DNA from 2 places in the Vallitalea longa genome. Region 2 is predicted to be linked to the other one. Evidence: predicted binding sites of a transcription regulator. Region 2 holds the regulator's gene; the other holds the start of a gene.
The links. The regulator Rex, encoded in region 2, represses fermentation and respiration genes when NADH is low (regulators of the CRP and FNR family bind a similar motif). The targets are predictions, from matches to a motif close to ATTGTTAANTANTTAACAAT.

Region 1 (10,964 bases), on a different contig from region 2:
GAAGCTAAAATGAGAGGATATCAAAAAGGTAGATTCTCATTTAATGTGAAAGGTGGACGTTGTGAAGCATGTAGAGGTGATGGTATCATAAAAATAGAAATGCACTTTTTACCAGATGTCTATGTACCATGTGAAGTGTGTCATGGCAAAAGATATAATAGAGAAACATTAGAGGTTAAATATAAAGGTAAAAACATATCAGAAGTATTGAACATGACAGTTGAAGAAGCATTGAAATTCTTTGAAAACATTCCTAGAATTCAGAAAAAACTTCAGACATTATATGATGTGGGTCTATCGTATGTAAAATTGGGACAGCCATCTACAACACTTTCAGGGGGAGAAGCTCAGAGAGTGAAATTAGCTACGGAATTAAGTAAAAGAAGTACAGGAAAAACAATGTATATATTAGATGAACCAACGACAGGATTACATTTTGAAGATGTCAATAAACTAATTACCATATTACAACGTCTAGTAGATGCAGGTAATTCAGTAATTGTAATCGAACATAACTTGGATGTAATTAAAACAGCAGATTATATTATTGATATGGGACCTGAAGGTGGAGATAAAGGTGGAATCGTTATAGCAAAAGGTACACCTGAAGAGGTTGCAGAAAATGAAAAGTCATATACAGGACAATTTTTAACTAAAGTATTTGAAAAGTAATTAATAATATCACTTATAATATATAAGTATATCACTATATATTATAAGTGCTTTTTTAATCTTATAGGGAATCACTACTTTTTAAGCATATGAAATAGGAGCGTTTTCATATGTGCTAAGGAAAATTTCCTGACGGACAAATCCGTTTTGCAGAACAAGGCATAGTCTCTTTTGTTTAGAAATAAAAATTCACTCATAATAATTTTTCTTGAGATTTCCATAGCACATACTTTATTAAATGAAGTATGCATTAAAATACCTATATAATAAATTTATTTTCAAAATAAATATTTCACAATATATTAATAAAAAAAAGAAAAAAAAATAATTCCTTAAGATAAAAAATAATACATCAGCTAATAGAAAAATTATACAATTATTGGTATTAATTTACTTATTATATTATGTTTTTTTGTTGAAAAACTTGATTTTCATGGTATAATAAAAGTGTTATAGAAAACAAATAAAAGAGATATAGTTTCTTTACTTTTAATACTATTTTTGTTATAATAACTCCGATATGTGTATGTTATAATTGATAAAATATTAACAAAATTATAATTATTATATGGAGCGGTTTTATGAAATTATACTATGATTTCCATATTCATACAGCTCTTTCACCTTGTGGTGATGATAGCATGACACCTAATAATATCGTAAATATGGCATTAATTAATGAGCTAGATGCTATTGCCATAACGGACCATAATACTGCTGAGAATCTTGAGGCAGTTATGAAAGTAGCGAGAGGTAAAGATATTATTGTTATTCCAGGTATTGAAATTGAGACAAAAGAAGAAATACACGTTATTGGTTTATTTCCAAACTTACAAAGTGTATACAATGTTCAAAACATTATATATAGTAAGTTGCCTTATATTAAAAATAAACCTAATGTAGTTGGTAATCAATATGTCCTGAATGAGAATGATGATATAATGAAGGAATTAGATAGATTCCTATTGATATCAACATTATTATCATTAAATGAAGTAATAAAATTAATTAAGGACAATAATGGTATAGCAGTTCCCGCTCATATTGATAGGCCTAGCTATAGTATTTTATCTAACTTAGGATTCATCCCAGACGACTTGAATACTTCTATACTTGAAATTTCTAGATTTTCTAACTTAGATGTTTATAAGAAACAGTACAAAGACTATCAGATTATACAATCTTCAGACGCCCACGAGTTGGGGTATATTGGCATTACTAAAAATTATTTAGAAGTTAAAGAAAAAAATATTGAATCAATATTTAACATATTTAATTAATAAAGATGATCAGTAATTGTAGATTAAAAAATTGTTAAAAATATTTATTTTACTTAATAAAAAAATAAGTTAATAAATATACATTTATCAATTTTTTTAACTCATAAAATAGTTTGATTTATATCATTAAATCAATGAATATTGAAATTAGCAGGTATTTAAATGTTATTAATTAAACACATTATCGCATATTTAAACATGGAAAAATTATATAACTTTATTTATTAAGTTTTATTACTCGTATACTTTATTAAATAAAGCTGATTGATTGAAACATTTAATTATATTAACTTATATTTAGATAATCGGATGTAAAATATGTAGAAAAAAAAAGATTAATATAATATAACACCAGAAAATGGTAAAAATGTAGATTTTCGTGTTAAATATATAACTTTGGTTTATAATTAATAAATTACTATAATTTGTTAATCATTTACATTATATAATAAGGAGGTAAGCAAATGGCAGCTAACACAGCATTAACAGATGAAAAGTTCCAGGAATTGGAGCAGTATATTGATGCAATGCCAACTACAAAAGGTGAACTAATACGTGTATTACACAAGGCACAAGGAATTTTTGGATACTTACCAAAAGAAGTTCAAAAATTTGTAGGGAAAAAATTAAAAATTTCAACAGCAAAAGTTTATGGAGTAGTTACTTTCTATTCTTACTTTACAATGACACCAAAAGGTGAACATAACATTTCAGTATGTATGGGTACAGCTTGTTATGTTAGAGGTGCTGAAGATGTTCTTAATGAAATCAAAAAAGAAATAAAAATTGATGTTGGAGAAACAACAGAAGATGGCAAATTTTCCCTTCAATCACTCCGTTGTGTAGGGGCTTGCGGACTTGCTCCAGTTGTTATGGTTGGCGATAAAGTCTATGGTCGTGTAACTCCAGATATGATCAAAGATATTCTTGCAGAATACAAATAAGTGTAATCCTATATAAGTTGAATGAAATTGATTGAATATTAAGTAAATTCAACTTGTTAGCCAAATAAATATATTGAACAAAAGTATAGTTATGAGATTATATATAATTCTTAATAGGTATAAACACTTGATTTTATTTTGAAGATTCTAGTTCAATGTATATAAAGGAGGAAAAATAATGGCAAAAATCAAATCATTTGAAGAGCTAAAAAAAATCAAAGAAAAAGTTCAGTCAAATGTAGAATTAAGAGAAAAAGGCGAAAATATTGATAAATTAGTACAAGTTAAAGTTGCTATGGCAACATGTGGTATAGCTTCAGGTGCTAGAGAAGTTATGAACTTCATAATTGATGATTTGGCAAAACAAGGAATCAAGAATGTAGTTGTAACTCAAACTGGTTGTATGGGATATTGTTATGCTGAACCAACAATAGAAGTTACTATGCCTAATAGTGAACCAGTGGTATATGGTAATGTAACAATAGATAGAGCAAAAGAGGTTATTGAAAAACATATTAAAAATGGCGAGTTAATTGATGGAATAATCCCTGTAACTCATAAAACTATTGAATAAAAAAAGTTAGGAGGCTCAAAAGATGTCTAACTATAAAATGCATATATTAGTTTGCGGAGGTACAGGATGTAAATCTGCGAATTCTGATAAAATAGTTGATAATCTAAACGAACAGTTAAAAATCAACAATATGGACCAAGAGGTTAAGGTACTGAAAACAGGTTGTTTCGGTTTCTGTGAAAAAGGTCCAGTTGTAAAAATTGAACCAGATAATACATTTTATGTTCAAGTACAACCAGAAGATGCTGAAGAAATTGTAAAAGAGCATATTGTAAAAGGTAGAAAAGTAGAAAGATTATTATACGAAGATCCTGAAACAGAAGAAAAAGTTAGTAATTCCAAGCATATGGATTTCTATAAAAAACAAATGCGTATTGCACTTAGAAACTGTGGTTTCATAGATCCAAGTAATATTGAAGAATACATTGCACGTGATGGATATCATGCATTAGGAAAAGTATTAACTGAAATGACTCCAAAAGAAGTTATTAATGTAGTTAAGGAATCTGGACTTAGAGGCCGTGGAGGCGGAGGATTCCCAACAGGATTAAAGTGGGAATTTGCTAGTAGATATGAAGCAGATCAAAAATATGTAGTATGTAATGCCGATGAGGGAGACCCAGGTGCATTTATGGACCGTTCTATCCTTGAAGGAGACCCACATAGTATTGTAGAAGCTATGTCAATCTGTGGTTATTCTATTGGAGCTACAAAAGGTAAAGTATATATTCGTGCAGAGTACCCACTAGCAATCAAACGTCTTCAGAAAGCTATTGATGATGCAAGAGAAGCAGGATTGTTAGGTACTGATATCATGGGTACTGGTTTTGAATTTGATATAGAACTTACATATGGTGCAGGAGCATTCGTATGTGGGGAAGAGACAGCACTTATCCATTCTATGGAAGGTCTACGTGGAGAACCAACTACTAAGCCACCATTCCCAGCGGAATCAGGATATTGGGGCAAGCCTACTAATGTTAATAACGTAGAAACATTTGCTAATATTCCAGTTATTATATTAAAAGGTGCAAATTGGTTCAATAAAATAGGTACAGAAAAATCAAAAGGAACAAAAGTATTTGCCTTAGCAGGTAAAATCAATAATGTTGGACTTATCGAAGTTCCTATGGGAACAACACTTAGAGAAGTTATCTATGATATCGGTGGAGGAATCAAGAACGGAAAGAAATTCAAAGCTGTTCAAACAGGTGGTCCTTCAGGTGGTTGCTTAACAGAAAAAGACTTAGATACACCTATAGATTTTGATAACTTAATTGCAAAAGGATCTATGATGGGTTCTGGTGGTATGATTGTTATGGACGAAGATAACTGTATGCCAGCAGTAGCTAAATTCTATCTAGAATTCACAGAAGAAGAATCTTGTGGTAAATGTACACCTTGTCGTATTGGAACTAAACGTCTAGCTGAACTATTAGAATTAATTACTACAGGAAAAGGTACAATGGAGCACTTAGACGAGCTTAAGAGATTAAGTCGTGTAATTAAAGATACAGCTCTTTGTGGCTTAGGTCAAACAGCACCTAACCCAGTATTATCTACATTGGATATATTCTGGGATGAATATGTAGCTCACGTTAAAGATAAAACATGTCCAGCAGGTAACTGTAAGAAATTATTGAAATATTATATTCAAGAAGATAAATGTATTGGTTGTACTGCATGCTCAAGAGTCTGTCCAGCTAATGCTATTTCAGGTACTGTTAAACATCCACATACTATCGACCAAGAAAAATGTATCAAATGTGGTGCTTGTATGGATAAATGTAAATTCGGAGCAATTATTAAGAAATAATAAAAGTGAATACTTTATATAATCTAGAAAAGGAGTGTAACCTAATGTCAGAGGTAAAAATTACTATTGATGGTAAAGAAGTACATGTGCCAAAAGGTAGTACTATATTAGATGCTGCTAAAAAGTTAGGCATTGATATTCCAACATTATGTCATTTAGATTTGCATGATACAAAAATGGTTAATAAAACAGCTTCATGTCGTATCTGTGTTGTAGAAGTTGAGGGAAGAAGAAATCTAGCTCCTTCATGTGCTACACCAGCAGTTGATGGTATGGTTGTTAGAACAAATACAATCAGAGTTCTAGAAGCAAGAAAAACAGTATTAGAGTTATTATTATCAGACCATCCAAAAGATTGTTTGACTTGTGCTAAATCAGGTCAATGCGAATTACAAGACCTAGCAGAAAAATTTGGAGTTAGAGAAATAAGAGTAACAGGTGACTCTCAATCAACATATAAACTAGACCATTCTCCAGCTATAATAAGAGATATGGATAAATGTATTATGTGTAGAAGATGTGAAACAATGTGTAATGAAGTTCAAACTGTTGGTGCATTATCCGGAATTAACAGAGGATTTGATGCAGTTGTATCTCCAGCATTCGAATCACCATTGTCAGAAACTGTATGTACTCATTGTGGACAATGTGTTGCAGTCTGTCCAGTAGGTGCATTAACAGAAAACGACCATACTTGGAAAGTTGTAGAAGCATTAGCTGATCCAGATAAATTTGTAGTAGTTCAAACAGCTCCAGCTGTAAGAGTTGCTATTGGTGAAGAATTCGGTCAAGAACCAGGTACAATTGTTACAGGTCAAATGGTAACTGCATTAAAATCTTTAGGATTCAATCGTGTATTTGATACAGATTTTGCAGCTGACTTAACAATTATGGAAGAAGGAACAGAATTATTAGGAAGACTCAATAGATTCTTGGCAGGAGATAAAGACGTACCATTACCAATATTAACATCATGTTGTCCTGCTTGGGTTAACTTTATTGAAAGTCAATTCCCAGAATTGATTGATATTCCATCATCAGCTAAATCACCTCAACAAATGTTTGGTGCAGTAGCAAAATCATTCTTAGCAGAAAAGATGAATATACCTAGAGAGAAAATGGTTGTAGTATCAGTTATGCCTTGTTTAGCTAAGAAATTTGAAGCAGCTAGAGATGAATTTAAAGTTGATGGAAATCCAGATGTAGATATTTCTATTTCAACAAGAGAATTAGCTCATTTAATTAAGAGAGCTAACCTTAACTTAATGGAATTAGAAGAATCAGAATTCGACAATCCATTAGGAGAATCAACAGGTGCTGCTGTTATCTTCGGTTCTACAGGTGGAGTAATTGAAGCTGCTACAAGAACAGCTTACGAAATTCACACTGGTAAATCATTAGAAAAAGTTGATTTTGAAGAATTAAGAGGATTTGACGGTGTCAGAGTTGCATCAGTTCAAATGGATGACTTTACATTGAATATTGGTATTGCTCATGGTTTAGGTAATGCTAGAAAATTATTAGAAGAAATTGAAAGCGGTAATCCTAGAAACTTACATGCTATTGAAATTATGGCATGTCCAGGTGGATGTATCGGTGGTGGAGGTCAACCTTATCATCACGGTAACTCGGATATTCTTAAGAAACGTATGGCTGCTATCTATGAAGTTGATAGTAATAAAGCTATAAGAAAATCACATGAAAATCCATCAATTACTGCTTTATACGAACAATATCTAGGAGAACCAATGAGTGAGTTATCTCATAAATTACTTCACACTCATTATTTTGTAAAAGATAGAGTTTAATACTGATTATAAAAAATGGTTTCTGATTGTGCAGGAGCCATTTTTTGTTACATATTTTTCCTTATGCTTATAATATCTAATATTAAGTTTTCATGTATATAAAATAATTTTATGAAGTTATAATGAATTGTCAGATAATTGCTTGTTTACATAAAATATTACTGTTGATAAGTATCCACATTTTTCAGCTAAAAATTGATACTAAATTTGGTTATTCACAGAGTTATGCACATTATCCACAGAAATTATGGCTTTTATAAAATAAAATGAGATAATTATCCACATGAAAAAGCATAAATCTATTTTATTTAGCAGAAAATTACGAATTACAATAAATAAAAATTAATATACTAAAAAAGGATTTATTAATTGAATATCGAATATAATAATATAGACTATAATATTTAAAAGTCTATGACATATTGGAAGGAGTTGGTAGTATGCGCTACATCATAAGTGGAAAAAACATAGAAATTACCAAAGCATTAAGGGAAGCAACTATCGATAAGTTGAGTAAGATGGATAAATATTTTACTCCGGATAATGAAGCTCAGATAACAATGAGTGTTCAAAAACTAAGACATATCATAGAGGTGACGATTCCAATAAAAGGTAGTATTATCAGAGCAGAAGAGTCAGCCGAAAATATGTATACTGCTATAGATAAAGTAGTTGATGTATTAGAAAGACAACTTCTAAAACATAAAAACAAATTGATCTCAAGGCATCATGGAACAACATTCAAGAAAGATTTTGTAAATGAGACTATAGAAGAAGAAGTAGATGATAAGAAGATTGAGATAGTAAGGACCAAAAGATTTGCAATGAAGCCAATGGATGTTGAGGAAGCTTGCTTACAAATGGATTTATTGGGACATGACTTTTTTGTATTCATGAACGGTGATACAGATGAAGTCAATGTGGTATATAAAAGAAAAAATGGTGCGTATGGTTTAATTGAACCAACACTTTAATAAAAAAATGGAACCCTAGGGTTCCATTTTTAATGTCAATATTTAGAAATATGATATAAAAATTAATTTAATGTGAACAGTAATAGGTAGAAGTTGAATTATCTATAGATTAGTGGTAAAATATTGAGAGTCTATAAGTTACATTGAAATAAATCAAATATATATTATTAGGAGGTCCAACTATGGGTAAGTTATGTAGGAAATATATAACCATTTCTGGTATTTTATTGATATATGCTATTTGTCTACCATCAGCATTTGTTTCACATGCTAATATTATTCAAGTACAAAACAATTTCACTTTACCCATACGTACCACTGGACAATGGAAGTTGGAGCAAGTTTTAGGTCAGAGCGTAATTAAGCAATTAGAGAACAAGATGGATAAGCAAATCAATAATAAAGAAAAATTAATCCATCTATATGAATTAATACAAAATTATTTAAGTAATAAAGTTGAAAATCATAGATTTATATGTATGAATCATGATAATACATATAATCCTATTAGAATAGATAATGATTATAAATTTGATCTTGATACAGGAGAGATTTATAATAATACCAATCAGATAGTGACAACAGTTTATGTGTATGATAATGTTTCTTTAGAAAAATATTTTAAAGATAACTATAAATTGTGTAGGAATGGTAATTATATTAAATATAAGGTAAAATTAAACAAAATGAATGATAAGGATAACCCGATTTTAAATATATGATTATAATATAAATTAAATTCGGAAGGTGAAGATAGATGAAAATTTTAGAAAAGATATTTGGAAATCATAGCGATAAAGAAATCAAAAGAATAATGCCCCTTGTAAGTCAAATAGAAGCTCTTGAACCAGAAATGGAAAAACTGACAGACGACCAGTTGACTAACAAAACTAATGAATTCAAAGAAAGATTAAAAAATGGAGAAACTTTAGACGATATATTAGTAGAAGCATATGCAGTTGTTAGAGAAGCACAAAAACGTACAGTAGATATAAGACCTTATAGAGTACAGCTTATAGGTGCTATCATACTTCACCAAGGAAGAATAGCAGAAATGAAAACTGGTGAAGGTAAAACTTATGTAGCTCCATTTGCAGCATATCTTAATGCTCTAGAAGGAAAAGGAGTCCATGTAGTAACAGTAAACGATTATTTGGCAAAACGTGACGCCGAAAACATTGGAAGAATACATGAATTTCTAGGTCTATCAGTAGGGGTTATAGTCAATGGAATAGATAATACTGAAAGAAGAGAAGCTTATAACTGTGATATCACATATGGGACTAATAATGAATTTGGTTTTGATTACCTAAGAGATAATATGGTTATCTATAAAAAAGAAATGGTACAGAGAGAGCTTAATTACGTTGTAATCGACGAGGTTGACTCTGTGTTGATTGATGAAGCCAGAACACCATTGATAATATCTGGAAGTAGTAGTAAATCTACTCATCTTTATCAACAGGCTGATATCATAGCTAGAAGATTGAAAAAAGGACGAGTAATTGGAGAAATATCCAAAATGAGTGCTCTCCTTAATGAAGAAATACAAGAAGAAGGGGACTTCGTAGTAGATGAAAAAACAAAATCAGTATCATTGACTGCTGATGGGATTAAAAAAGTTGAACAGTTTTTCCAGATTGAAAACTTGGCTGATCCTGAAAATATGGAAATACAACACCATGTTATATTAGCATTAAAAGCACATAATACTATGTTTTTAGATAAAGACTATGTAATAAAAGAAGAAGAAATCGTAATAGTAGATGAATTTACTGGTCGTTTAATGCCAGGAAGAAGATATTCTAACGGATTACATCAAGCGATAGAAGCAAAAGAAGGTGTAAGAGTAAGAAGAGAAAGTAAAACACTTGCTACTATAACTTTCCAAAACTACTTCAATAAATATGATAAAAAATCTGGTATGACAGGTACAGCTTTAACTGAAGAAGAAGAATTCAGAGAAATATATGGTATGGATGTAATTGCTATACCAACAAATGAACCTGTTATAAGGAAAGATCAACCAGACCAAGTGTATAAGTCACATCAAGAAAAAGTAAATGCAGTAATTAACGATATTGCTGAATGTTATGACAGAGGACAGCCTGTTTTGGTAGGTACTATAACAATAGAATCATCAGAAGAGTTGAGTAAGCTACTTAGAAAAAAAGGTGTTCAACATAAAGTACTTAATGCCAAGTATCATGAAAGAGAAGCAGAAATTGTTGCCAATGCTGGACAAAAAAAATCTGTTACCATAGCTACAAATATGGCTGGTCGTGGTACAGATATTAAATTAGGTGAAGGTGTTGTTGAAGTTGGTGGACTTAAGATAATAGGTACAGAGCGACATGAATCAAGACGTATCGATAATCAGTTAAGAGGTCGTTCAGGACGTCAAGGTGACCCAGGTGAATCTAAATTCTATATATCATTGGATGATGATTTAATGCGTTTATTTGGTTCTGAAAGAATGCAAGCTACAGTAACTAGGTTGCGTCTTCCAGAAGGTGAACCTATAGCAGCAGGTATTTTATCTAATGCTATAGAGAAAGCACAGAAAAAAGTTGAGGGTAATAACTTCTCAATAAGAAAACACTTATTGGATTATGACCAAGTTATGAATGAGCAAAGAGAAATCATATACGGTGAAAGGAAAAAAGTTCTAGAAGGCGACAATATGAGAGACTACGTCATGAAGATGATTGAAGAAGTTATCGGAAGATTTGTTGATTCTCATGCTGGAGAAGATCAAGAATTTGATGAATGGGATTTACCAGGATTAATGGAATCTCTAAATGAGATTATACCAATTAAATCCATTAGTACAACACAAGAAGAGAGAGAAGCATTAACAAAAGAAAAATTCAAAAAATTATTATATGATAAAGCA
Region 2 (10,964 bases):
AATGCATTTATTCCATCTGCATCAATAACTATATTTTTATTGAAATTATTGATAACCACTTCAAGTATTTCTTTTGTGATACTATCATTTCCAAGACCTGGTCCAATTGCAATAGTGTCCGCCCATAACAACATCTCCAGTAATTTACTCTTATCTTCAAAAGATAGATTATCATCATCTCTGTTATAAGTCTCAATAATAGCCTCAGGAAGACTTGATGTAATGATACTCGATACTGATTCTTCGATAAATGTTTTAACCAATCCTGCTCCTGTTCTATATGCAGCACTAGACGTTAGAACAGCGGCACCTGTCATCTTCTTGGTTCCCGCAATAATCAATACTTTACCATAAGTCCCTTTATGAGACATCTTAACCCTATTAGGCATAAAATGTTTCGCCAAATTATCATCCATTATTGATGTATTTGATTTTATTCTCTCAACCGACACATATGGGATACCTATATCTCCAACTACCAGTTCACCTACATTACTCGCACCAGGATATAATAACAGCCCTAATTTTGGCAAACAGAACGTTACTGTTTTATCAGCATCAACAGCAATGCCTAAGACATGTCCGTCATCTGCATTTATACCAGAAGGTATATCAACAGCTATTTTATAAGCATTGGTATGATTTATCGCATCAATGGCTTCATAATATCTATCTGTAACTTCTCTGGATAAACCAGTTCCGAAAATAGCATCATAGATAACATCACAACCATTTACTAAAGTCACGAAATCATTCATCTCTTCTTGGCTATTATATTCATGTATATCAATATTAAGCTTCTTGGCAACATCATAATTTATCTTGGCATCACCTTTTATTTTATTAGAATCACCTATTACAGCTATTGATACATTTATATGGTTACAGCTCAATATTCTTCCAATCGCAAGTCCATCCCCACCATTATTGCCTATACCACAACAGATAACAACTTTTCTACTTTCCCTTATGGTACTTATAGTTTCACTGACAACAGACATAGCAGCATTTTCCATTAACACAATACCTGGAATACCTAGTTCTTGTATTGTATATCTATCGATTTCTCTCATTTCACTACTACTGACAACTTTCATACTATGACATCTCCTTTTTCTTATCTACTCACCTAAGGCTGTAGCAATAACATATTCCTTAGAATGAGATATAGAAACATGTATTCTGGAAATATTAAGCTTTTCAGCTAGACTTCTAGCATTATTATATAGAATCACATAAGGTTTACCCATATCATCACGTAGAACTTCAATATCCGCAAGAGAAAAATCAACAAATCCTGTACCAAGAACTTTTGAAACAGCTTCTTTCGTAGCAAAATTACCAGCTATCGTCTCAGGTCTAAGATTTCTATCTTCAAACAATCTGTTTTCATTCAATGTAAAGTATTTTTCTAGGAATCTTTCATTTTGGATAGCTTTTTCTATTCTGCTTATCTCTATGATATCGTTACCAATCCCTTTTATCATTTACTTCCTCCCAGATATTTCTTATCATATAATTCAATGATTTCATACCCGACTAAATCATGCATATAAGAATATAATCTATCATATTCTTCCTTAGCTTCTGTTTTTCTTACTGCCTTTTCTTTTAATTCTTCCCTAACTTTGTTAATCCATTCTTGTAATTCATCCAGTTCATTTTTAGTATTGAACATACGCATATAACAATCCTGCATAGTATATTCCAATAATTCTTTATTAGTGATTTGAATCTCTTTTGGTAGGGTTTCCATTCTCTCTTCCATTTTATCTAATTTAACTTTAATATCACTAATGTACTTTTTACTTTTTTTCATTTCATTTATAGCAGTATCGTCTTCATCTTCTATGGCTTCTTTCATATTATCAACAATATCTACCATCATCTTCTTTTTGAGTAAAGAATATTCTTTTAGATCATTAGTCAATTGACCTTGTTCACCAACTAATTTATTGAGTTTTTTTTCTAGATCTGATATTTTTTTTGATTTTCTGTTATTACAAAATAGCTCATGCCATCTATTATCCAAAGTTAATATATGGACTTTTTTTTCTATATTTATTGGTTTCTCAATCTTCTGTTTAGAAAAAAACATATATTCACGTCCTCATTATTTATATGTAGTAAAATAATATCTACTTAACTTGTCTTATTAGTTAAAATATAAAGATAGTAGTGTTAAATAAAAATCAACCTATACTAATTATATCGTAACAAATCATTATATTCTATAGCACAATATAATTAAAAGGTACCCAAAATATGAGTACCTAATACCTCTAAGAATAGTTATAAATCTACAAAAATAACAAGTTTTTATATTGTTTCTTTTATATTGTATGAAAGGGTCATCAAACTATCTAATAGATGAACATTTTCTACAACAACATTTTTATTAGTTAATTTTAAGTCTATGGGAGCAAAATTCCATATACCTTTTATTCCGTAATTAACTAAATCATTAGCAACCTTAGGTGCTTTTTGTTTAGGTAGAGTAAGAATCGCTAAATCAATCCTATTCACTTTAATAAATTCTTCTAACTCATCTAGATCTTTAATCTCAATACCCCTTACAGTAATACCAACAAGTCTTGGATTCACATCAAAAAGTCCTTTGACTTCAAAACCTCTTTTATCAAAATTAGTATAGTTAGCAAGTGCTTGACCTAAATTACCCGCTCCAACAATAATCGTGTTGTATTTATTTTCTAAACCAAGTATTTTACCTATAGCGTTGTATAGATATTCAACATTGTAACCATAGCCTTGTTGCCCAAAGCCGCCAAAATTATTTAAATCTTGTCTTATCTGTGAAGCTGTTACACCCATTCTATGGCTTAATTCTTTAGAGGAAATTCTTACAACATCATTTTCCAATAAGTCTCCTAAGTATCTGTAGTATTTTGGTAATCTTTTGATTACCGCTGTTGATATTTTCTTTTGTATCATATAATCAATCCCCAATCCTTTGATACTATTTTGGAACTTTTATAAAAATAATTATATATGTTTGTTAAATCTATGTCAAATAATGAATTACTGTTTTTCCCATATTGTTTATAGGTTATTACAATAAATATTATCTACCCAACCATTGTATTTAGTAGATATTCACACAACATTCACTATATGTCTATTGCATACAATAGTTTTTCTGTAGATTATCATATATTATTTTATATTTAGAAGCTTTTTATAGTAGATATGACTTATAAAATATTTTAATGTCCTTAAATTTATACATCTTTCCTATATCTAGTATAAAAGCTCTAAAATAGTTAATTATAAGAGTTCCTTACCTAAATAGTTATTAATAGCATCTTTAGTTTTTTTTGTATAGTTTGCATCAGTATATAAAATTCTTTGAATTGTCCTTTGAGATAAATTAGCTTCTTTGGCGAGATCTTTAATGGTTATCTTATTTTCAACCATAAAATTACCTAGCTCTTTCCTTTTTATCTCATCTTTTTTGTATTGCCTGTTATAAAAATATGTTGTATTAACTTTTGAACTAATCTGACCTAATTTTCTTTTACGTTGATAATCAAGGCATTTTTCACACTGTTTAACACCTCTAATAAGTGATTCTTGCGATAAAGGCTTCCCACATCTTATACACTGCTTTCTCTCCACACGAGCTTTTCTCAATTTCTTCATATAACCTGCATTACGACTCAAGTCATCATCCCCTTTAGAAAAGTTCTTTTATCATATATATGTTGTCCAAAAGAATTTTATTCTTATGTAAATAAAATAAACTAGTAAGATAAAATAAACTAAACTTTTATTATCATCTATATACTAACCAAAATAACGTAATATTAACCTATAAACTTTTCAAAACCAATGATTAATGGTATCATAGTATGGTAATTTTATTATTTATAGGAGGTAACTATGATTTTATCATGTAAAAATATATGCAAAGCATTTGTAACGAACACAGTACTAGATAATATAAGTTTTTGGTTAGAAAAAGGAGATAAAGCTGCTATAGTAGGTATTAACGGAGCTGGTAAATCAACACTATTTAAAATTATAACAAATGAACTAGAAGCAGATTCAGGACAAGTTATAATTAACAGCATGACTAAACTTGGGTATCTATCACAAAATAGTTCTTTATCTTCAGAAAAAACCATATACGATGAAATGCTCCTTACATGCAAAGATATCATTGATATGGAAAACACCCTAAGAGATTTAGAAATCAAAATGTCTCAGCTTAGTCATGATAGTGAAGCCATGGATTCATTAATGAAATCATATTCTAATCTTCAGCATACATTTGAAATCAATAACGGATATAGCTATAAAAGTAATATAAAGGGTGTCTTGAAAGGACTTGGTTTTTGCGAAGAAGACTTTTCTGCTAACATATCCACTTTATCAGGTGGACAAAAAACAAGAGTAGCTCTTGCAAAAATACTTCTCGAAAAACCTGATATATTACTTTTAGATGAACCGACTAACCATTTGGATATTAAAGCATGTGAATGGCTGGAAGGCTTTTTGTGCAATTATCAAGGTACAGTTATAATTATTTCTCATGACCGTTATTTTCTAGATAAAATAGTAAATAAAGTGATTGAGATAGAAAATACTCACTCACAAATATATAACGGTAATTACAGTTTCTATATAAAACATAAGTCAATAAATGAAGATATACAAACCAAACATTATATAGAGCAACAAAAAGAAATTAGAAGGCAACAAGAAGTTATCCGTGAACTTAGGTCTCATGGTAGAGACAAACTCATAAAACGAGCTCAAAGTCGCGAAAAACAGCTTCAAAAAATTAACATGATCGATAAACCATCATATGTAAATGATAGTATGCATCTTAAATTATCACCTAGAACAATTAGCGGAAACGACGTCCTTACTGCAACAGATATATCAAAGTCCTTTGATAACAAGCATCTTTTTTCGAATCTCGTTTTTCAGATCAAAAGAGGTGAAAAAGTTGCGCTGATTGGAGATAACGGTACAGGAAAAACAACTTTGTTCCGTATAATATCTCATCAACTAAAACAAGATACTGGTGATATATCCTTAGGAGCTAAAGTACAAATTGGTTATTATGATCAAGAACATGCTACCCTAAATCAAAATAATACTTTGATTGAAGAAATTTCAGATGCATATCCTAATATGACTTCCGGACACATACGTAATACACTAGCAGCATTTTTATTTACAGGTGAAGATGTATTCAAAAGAATATCAAGTTTGAGCGGAGGAGAAAAAGGAAGATTGATTCTCGCTAAACTCATGCTATCAAATGCTAACTTTTTATTATTGGATGAGCCTACTAATCATCTTGATATAATATCTAAAGAAATTCTTGAATCAGCTATAAATAATTATACAGGTACAGTTCTTTTTATATCTCATGACCGTTATTTTATAAACAAAATAGCCACAAGAGTACTGGAACTAACTCCAGATAAAATAAATAACTTCTTGGGTAACTATAATTATGTAACAGAAAAAAAACAAGAGGAAGAAAAACAACGTTTATTAGAATTAGAAAACAGCATCAATAGCAAAAACAATAATAAGCAAATAGATACTAATATTAATAGCTCAACAAAAAAAGATTGGTTAAAAAGCAAAGACCAACAAGCTAACAAACGTAAACTTGATAACCAAATCAAAAAAATCGAATCCGAAATACATGAGCTGGAAAAAATCATAAACTCCATCGATGATCAATTATGCTTAGAAGAAGTTTATACCAATGCAGAAAAAGCTACTAAACTTCTTGAAGAAAAAACAAATCATAATACTCAATTGGAAAGTTTATATGAAAAATGGGAGGAATTACTTGTAGAGTAATTCTCCCTTTTATATTATTTTCCAATTATATCCATTAATTTGTGATCTACAACATTTTTCAAAGTATTTTTTACATGTAGATTTGTCAATTCTTCTACTTTATTTTCGTCTCCTGTTTTTATAGCCTCTACAATCGCTTTATGTTCTTCAACTGACTTTTTAGCTCTTTCCTCAGAAGAAATAGAAGCTCTTCTTATTCTCTGAACATAATGATGGAAATCCGATAATACATGTTTTAGTATTTTACTATGTGAAGCTTGGTATAAAGCTTCATGAAATTTAGTATCCAATTCATAAAGCTGATCTAAATGTCCCTTCTTGTAATGAAATTCAGATAAATATACAATTTCTTCTAATGATTCTAGTTGTTCTTCATTTATGTTAGTAGTAGCCCATCTAGCAGATAACCCTTCAATTAAAGACCTTATTTCATAGATATCCTGTATATCTTTAGCATCAATACCAGAAACCACTGCACCTTTATTAGGTATAATAGTTACTAATCCCTCTAGTTCTAATTGTCTTATCGCTTCTCTAACAGGAGTTCTACTAACTCCTAATTCTCTAGATATCTGTGTTTCCTTTAAAGGTTCATTATTCTTATATCTACCCTTTAATATATCTTCTCGTATTTTGTTAAAAACTCTACCTCTTAAAGAGTATTTATCAGTTACTTCTTCGTGAAGATTATACTCGCTCACTGGTGTGCCTCCTCTTATTTATAGGATACACTTATTAATATAAACTAAATATTAATTGTGCATGCTATATATATTACAATATTTCTCTATTAAATAATATTACAATAATTAATTTATGTAAAGTATTAATAAAAATTGGTATGCAACATATATATTATACACATAATCTATAATTTTTCAATTGTTTTCATTAAATAATTTGTAAATTCTTCATTAGTTGCTCCTGTATCTCTTCCAGTAATAACATATTCTTTCTCTGTATTACATATTTCAAGAGCCTTATATAACTTTTCTGCTTTTTCTGGATATCCAATATGATTAAGTAACATTCCACTTGCTCTTATGATACTAGATGGATCTGCATAGATATCCCTACCTTCTTCTACCATTCTAGGTGCTGAACCATGAATAGCTTCAAACATAGAATATTTCTTACCTATATTAGAACTTCCTGCTGTACCAACTCCACCTTGGAATTCAGCAGCTTCATCAGTCAAGATATCTCCATATAGATTAGGTAGAATCATTACTTGGAATTGTGTTCTTCTCTTTTCATCCACTAATTTAGCAGTCATTATATCAATATACCAGTCATCAACTTCAATTCCTTCATATTCTTTACCTATTTCTTTACATATTTCTAAAAATTTACCATCAGTTGTTTTAACTACGTTAGCTTTAGTTACAATAGTAACCCTCTTCTTATCATTTTTCTTAGCAAATTCAAAAGCTGCTCTAGCGATACGCTCTGCTCCACCAGTAGTAATTACTTTAAAATCTATTGCGATATCATCATCAACATTAAATCCATTACTACCTAGAACATAGGCACCTTCTGTATTTTCTCTGAAGAAAGTCCAATCAATACCTTTTTCAGGTACTTTAACAGGACGAACATTAGCGAATAGGTCAAGTTCTTTCCTCATTGCAACATTAGCACTTTCAATATTAGGCCATTTATCTCCTTTTCTTGGAGTAGTAGTTGGTCCTTTTAAAATTACATGACATTGCTTTAATTCTTTTAGAACATCATCAGGTATAGCTTTATTGGCCTTAGCTCTATTCTCAATAGTAAGACCATCAATCATTTTAAAAGTTACTTTATTATTCTTAACTTCATCTTGTAATAAATATTTCAATACTCTATGTGCCTGATCAGTTATAGCTGGTCCGATTCCATCTCCACCTACAACACCAATAACTATTGTATCAAGTTCGTCATACTTAACAAAATCGCCTTGTTCTTTCATCATTTTCACTCTAGCTTTTTGCTCTTTTATGAGTTGTTCAAATTTGCTTATATAATCCATGATTAACATTCCTCTCTTATGGTTTGTTTTATACACATGTTACATGTTTTTAATGAAATTGATCTTACCACCTGCAAGAATCATTTTCAATTCTTTATCTGATAATTCTATATTCATTTCATAATCAAGTTTTTTGGATTCATTATGAACAATGATTTTTCCTGATTTTACTTGATCGATTACATTTTCCATTTTCAATTCATCATTAAGACTTATTGTATCATAATCATTAATATCTGCAAAAGTTAGTGGAAGAATACCTGAATTAATTAAATTAGCTTTGTGTATTCTTGCAAAACTCTTAGCAAGTACAGCTTTTATACCTAGATACAAAGGAACTAATGCTGCATGTTCTCTACTTGAACCTTGTCCGTAATTATCTCCACCAACAATCATTCCTCCACCATTAGCTTTTGCTCTAGCAGGAAATTCTTCATCACATGGTGTTAAGCAATAATTTGCTAAATGAGGTATATTTGATCTGAAAGGCAATAATTTTGCATTAGAAGGCATAATATGATCAGTTGTAATATTATCTTCAACTATTATCAATGCTTTTCCTTCTACGTTATCTTTCAGTTCTTCGTTAAGTGGAAAAGGCTTGATATTAGGTCCTTTTACGACTTCTACCTTACTTCCATCTTCTGCAGGAGGAACCACCATATTGTCATTTATATAAAATTTATCTGGCATAGTAACATCTATATCAGTAGTACAAGTCATAGGATCAGTCAATTCACCAGCTAAAGCACTTACAGCTGCTGTTTCAGGGCTAAGTAAATATGCTCCTGCTGAAACTGTTCCACAACGTCCTTTGAAGTTTCTATTAAATGTTCTTAATGTAACAGCCTCTGTTGCAGGTGCTTGACCCATACCGATACATGGTCCACAACCTGACTCTAGGATTCTGGCTCCTGCCGCTATCATATCTGCCAATGCACCGTTTTGTGCCAACATGTTAAGCACTTGTTTAGAACCTGGTGCAATTACTAAACTTACATTAGGGTTAACTGTTTTACCTTTTAATATCTTAGATACTTTCATCATATCAAGATATGAGCTGTTAGTACAACTTCCGATACATACCTGATCAACTTTCAATCCTGCTATATTAGCTACTTTTTCAACATTATCTGGACTATGAGGCATAGCTAAAAGAGGTTCTAATTCATTTAAATCAATATTTATAGTTTCATCATAAACAGCATCACTGTCAGCTTTTAATTCTTTCCATAGTTCATCTCTATCTTGTGCTTTTAGGAACGAATGTGTTACTTCATCACTTTGAAAAATTGAAGTGGTAGCACCTAATTCTGCACCCATATTAGTTATAGTCGCTCTTTCTGGAACACTAAGTGTACTGACACCATCTCCAGTATATTCTATAACTTTACCTACTCCACCTTTTACAGTCATTATTCTAAGTACTTCAAGGATTATATCCTTAGCTGTAACAAATGGTCTTAGATTACCTGTCAATTTAACATTAACTACTTTTGGCATTGTAATATAATATGTTCCGCCTCCCATAGCTACTGCTACATCAAGACCACCTGCCCCTATAGCAAGCATACCGATTCCTCCACCAGTCGGTGTATGACTGTCAGAACCTAATAAAGTCTCACCTGGTACACCAAATCTTTCTAAATGTACTTGGTGACATATACCATTACCTGGACGTGAAAAATATACACCGTGCTTGTGCGCTACAGTTTGTATGTACTTATGGTCATCTGCATTCTCAAATCCCTGTTGGAGCATATTATGATCAATATATGCAACAGATCTTTTTGTCTTCACCTTATCAATTTCCATTGCTTCCAGTTGTAGATATGCCATAGTACCAGTAGAATCTTGCGTTAATGTCTGATCTATTTTTATACCTATTTCATTACCTGAAATCATTTCACCTTCAAGTAGATGATCTTTAATAATTTTTTGAGTTAAATTCAAACCCATCGCTGTTCCTCCTTGATAATTATTTAAGTAACTTTACTATATATGCATAAAATTTTATATATATTCAATTATGGTATAATTGTATACGATTGTACTTGGAATGTCAATAGTTTCATAGGCATAAAGCAACTAATACTAATGCTTTAGTCTTATATATAGACTCCTAATATTTAATTGGTATATATTTCTATCTAATATAGTATGTAAATGAATAAATAACCTATTTAATACATAATTATTGTAATAGGAAATGAAAGAAGTATCAAACCATTGAAAGGATAATTTATATGATAGAAAGTATTAATACTTACTACTCATTAAAAGATATTTCAGCCCCATTTATGACTAATTATAAAAAGGAACAAAATGATGATGATATATTTCTGCTTATATTGTTAATCCTTATTTTTGATAATGATGATAACCCCAACATGGATATGGAATTTTTGAACGATTGTATGAAAATGTTTTTTAATTGACTTTATTTTGATTAAGAATATTATAATATATACTAATGTAAATTCAACTCACTATCAAATTTTCCTAATAAGATTTACTTACTAAAATATATACAAACACACATTTATACCCTTCTTCATAAACTATATTAAACTTACGTTAAACTGAGGAATATGTAAGAAAATATATATTCAAGAAGGAGGACTATTATGCAATCTAATAATATGTTACTATTACTTTTACTATTAATGTGTGGTGACGGAAACGGAAATGGCTCAATTATGGATAATAATATGATGCTATATATGTTGATGTCAATGCTTATGGGCGGCAACGGAATGGGTGGCACCTGTGGCGGAGGTACTTGCGGTGGCGGTACTTGTAACTACTAATCCTATTCTATCCCCCTTAATAGAAATAGACCTTGTCCTAAATAATACAATTTAGGACTTTTTTTATTTAAATATAAAAATTCTACTATCTATTTTCCTTGAAATTTTTTATGAGGCATAGCCTCTTTTGTTCTCTTATAGGAAAGTCCTACTTTTTAAGCATATGAAATAGGTTCTTGAAGGGATTATTGTTTGTTTTACTCAAACCGATACTTTGCAAGTAGCCAAGTAAAACAAACAATATCCTCTTCCTTATTGTAATAATTTTTTTACATCTATCAGTCCCCAACCCTGAT

Region 1: nuoE (NADH-quinone oxidoreductase subunit NuoE) is a predicted target of Rex. The motif match lies at 2,331-2,350, and genes of this name have one in related genera.

What each region holds. Positions count from the first base shown of each region.
Region 1 covers NZ_BRLB01000009.1:158,017-168,980, forward strand. Annotated here, with positions in the region: gene uvrA (excinuclease ABC subunit UvrA) at 1-672, shown strand, start outside; gene QMG30_RS14790 (PHP domain-containing protein) at 1,254-1,952, shown strand; gene nuoE (NADH-quinone oxidoreductase subunit NuoE) at 2,417-2,896, shown strand; gene QMG30_RS14800 ((2Fe-2S) ferredoxin domain-containing protein) at 3,075-3,470, shown strand; gene QMG30_RS14805 (NADH-quinone oxidoreductase subunit NuoF) at 3,493-5,286, shown strand; gene QMG30_RS14810 (NADH-dependent [FeFe] hydrogenase, group A6) at 5,331-7,094, shown strand; gene hpf (ribosome hibernation-promoting factor, HPF/YfiA family) at 7,535-8,068, shown strand; gene QMG30_RS14820 (hypothetical protein) at 8,251-8,790, shown strand; gene secA (preprotein translocase subunit SecA) at 8,826-10,964, shown strand, end outside.
Region 2 covers NZ_BRLB01000020.1:10,154-21,117, reverse strand. Annotated here, with positions in the region: gene QMG30_RS20960 (NAD(P)H-hydrate dehydratase) at 1-1,097, opposite strand, end outside; gene acpS (holo-ACP synthase) at 1,122-1,487, opposite strand; gene QMG30_RS20950 (coiled-coil domain-containing protein) at 1,484-2,098, opposite strand; gene QMG30_RS20945 (redox-sensing transcriptional repressor Rex) at 2,320-2,952, opposite strand; gene QMG30_RS20940 (helix-turn-helix domain-containing protein) at 3,286-3,681, opposite strand; gene abc-f (ribosomal protection-like ABC-F family protein) at 3,901-5,847, shown strand; gene QMG30_RS20930 (GntR family transcriptional regulator) at 5,862-6,548, opposite strand; gene QMG30_RS20925 (isocitrate/isopropylmalate family dehydrogenase) at 6,716-7,858, opposite strand; gene QMG30_RS20920 (aconitate hydratase) at 7,898-9,817, opposite strand; gene QMG30_RS20915 (hypothetical protein) at 10,105-10,296, shown strand; gene QMG30_RS20910 (hypothetical protein) at 10,486-10,668, shown strand; gene QMG30_RS20905 (S8 family peptidase) at 10,921-10,964, opposite strand, start outside.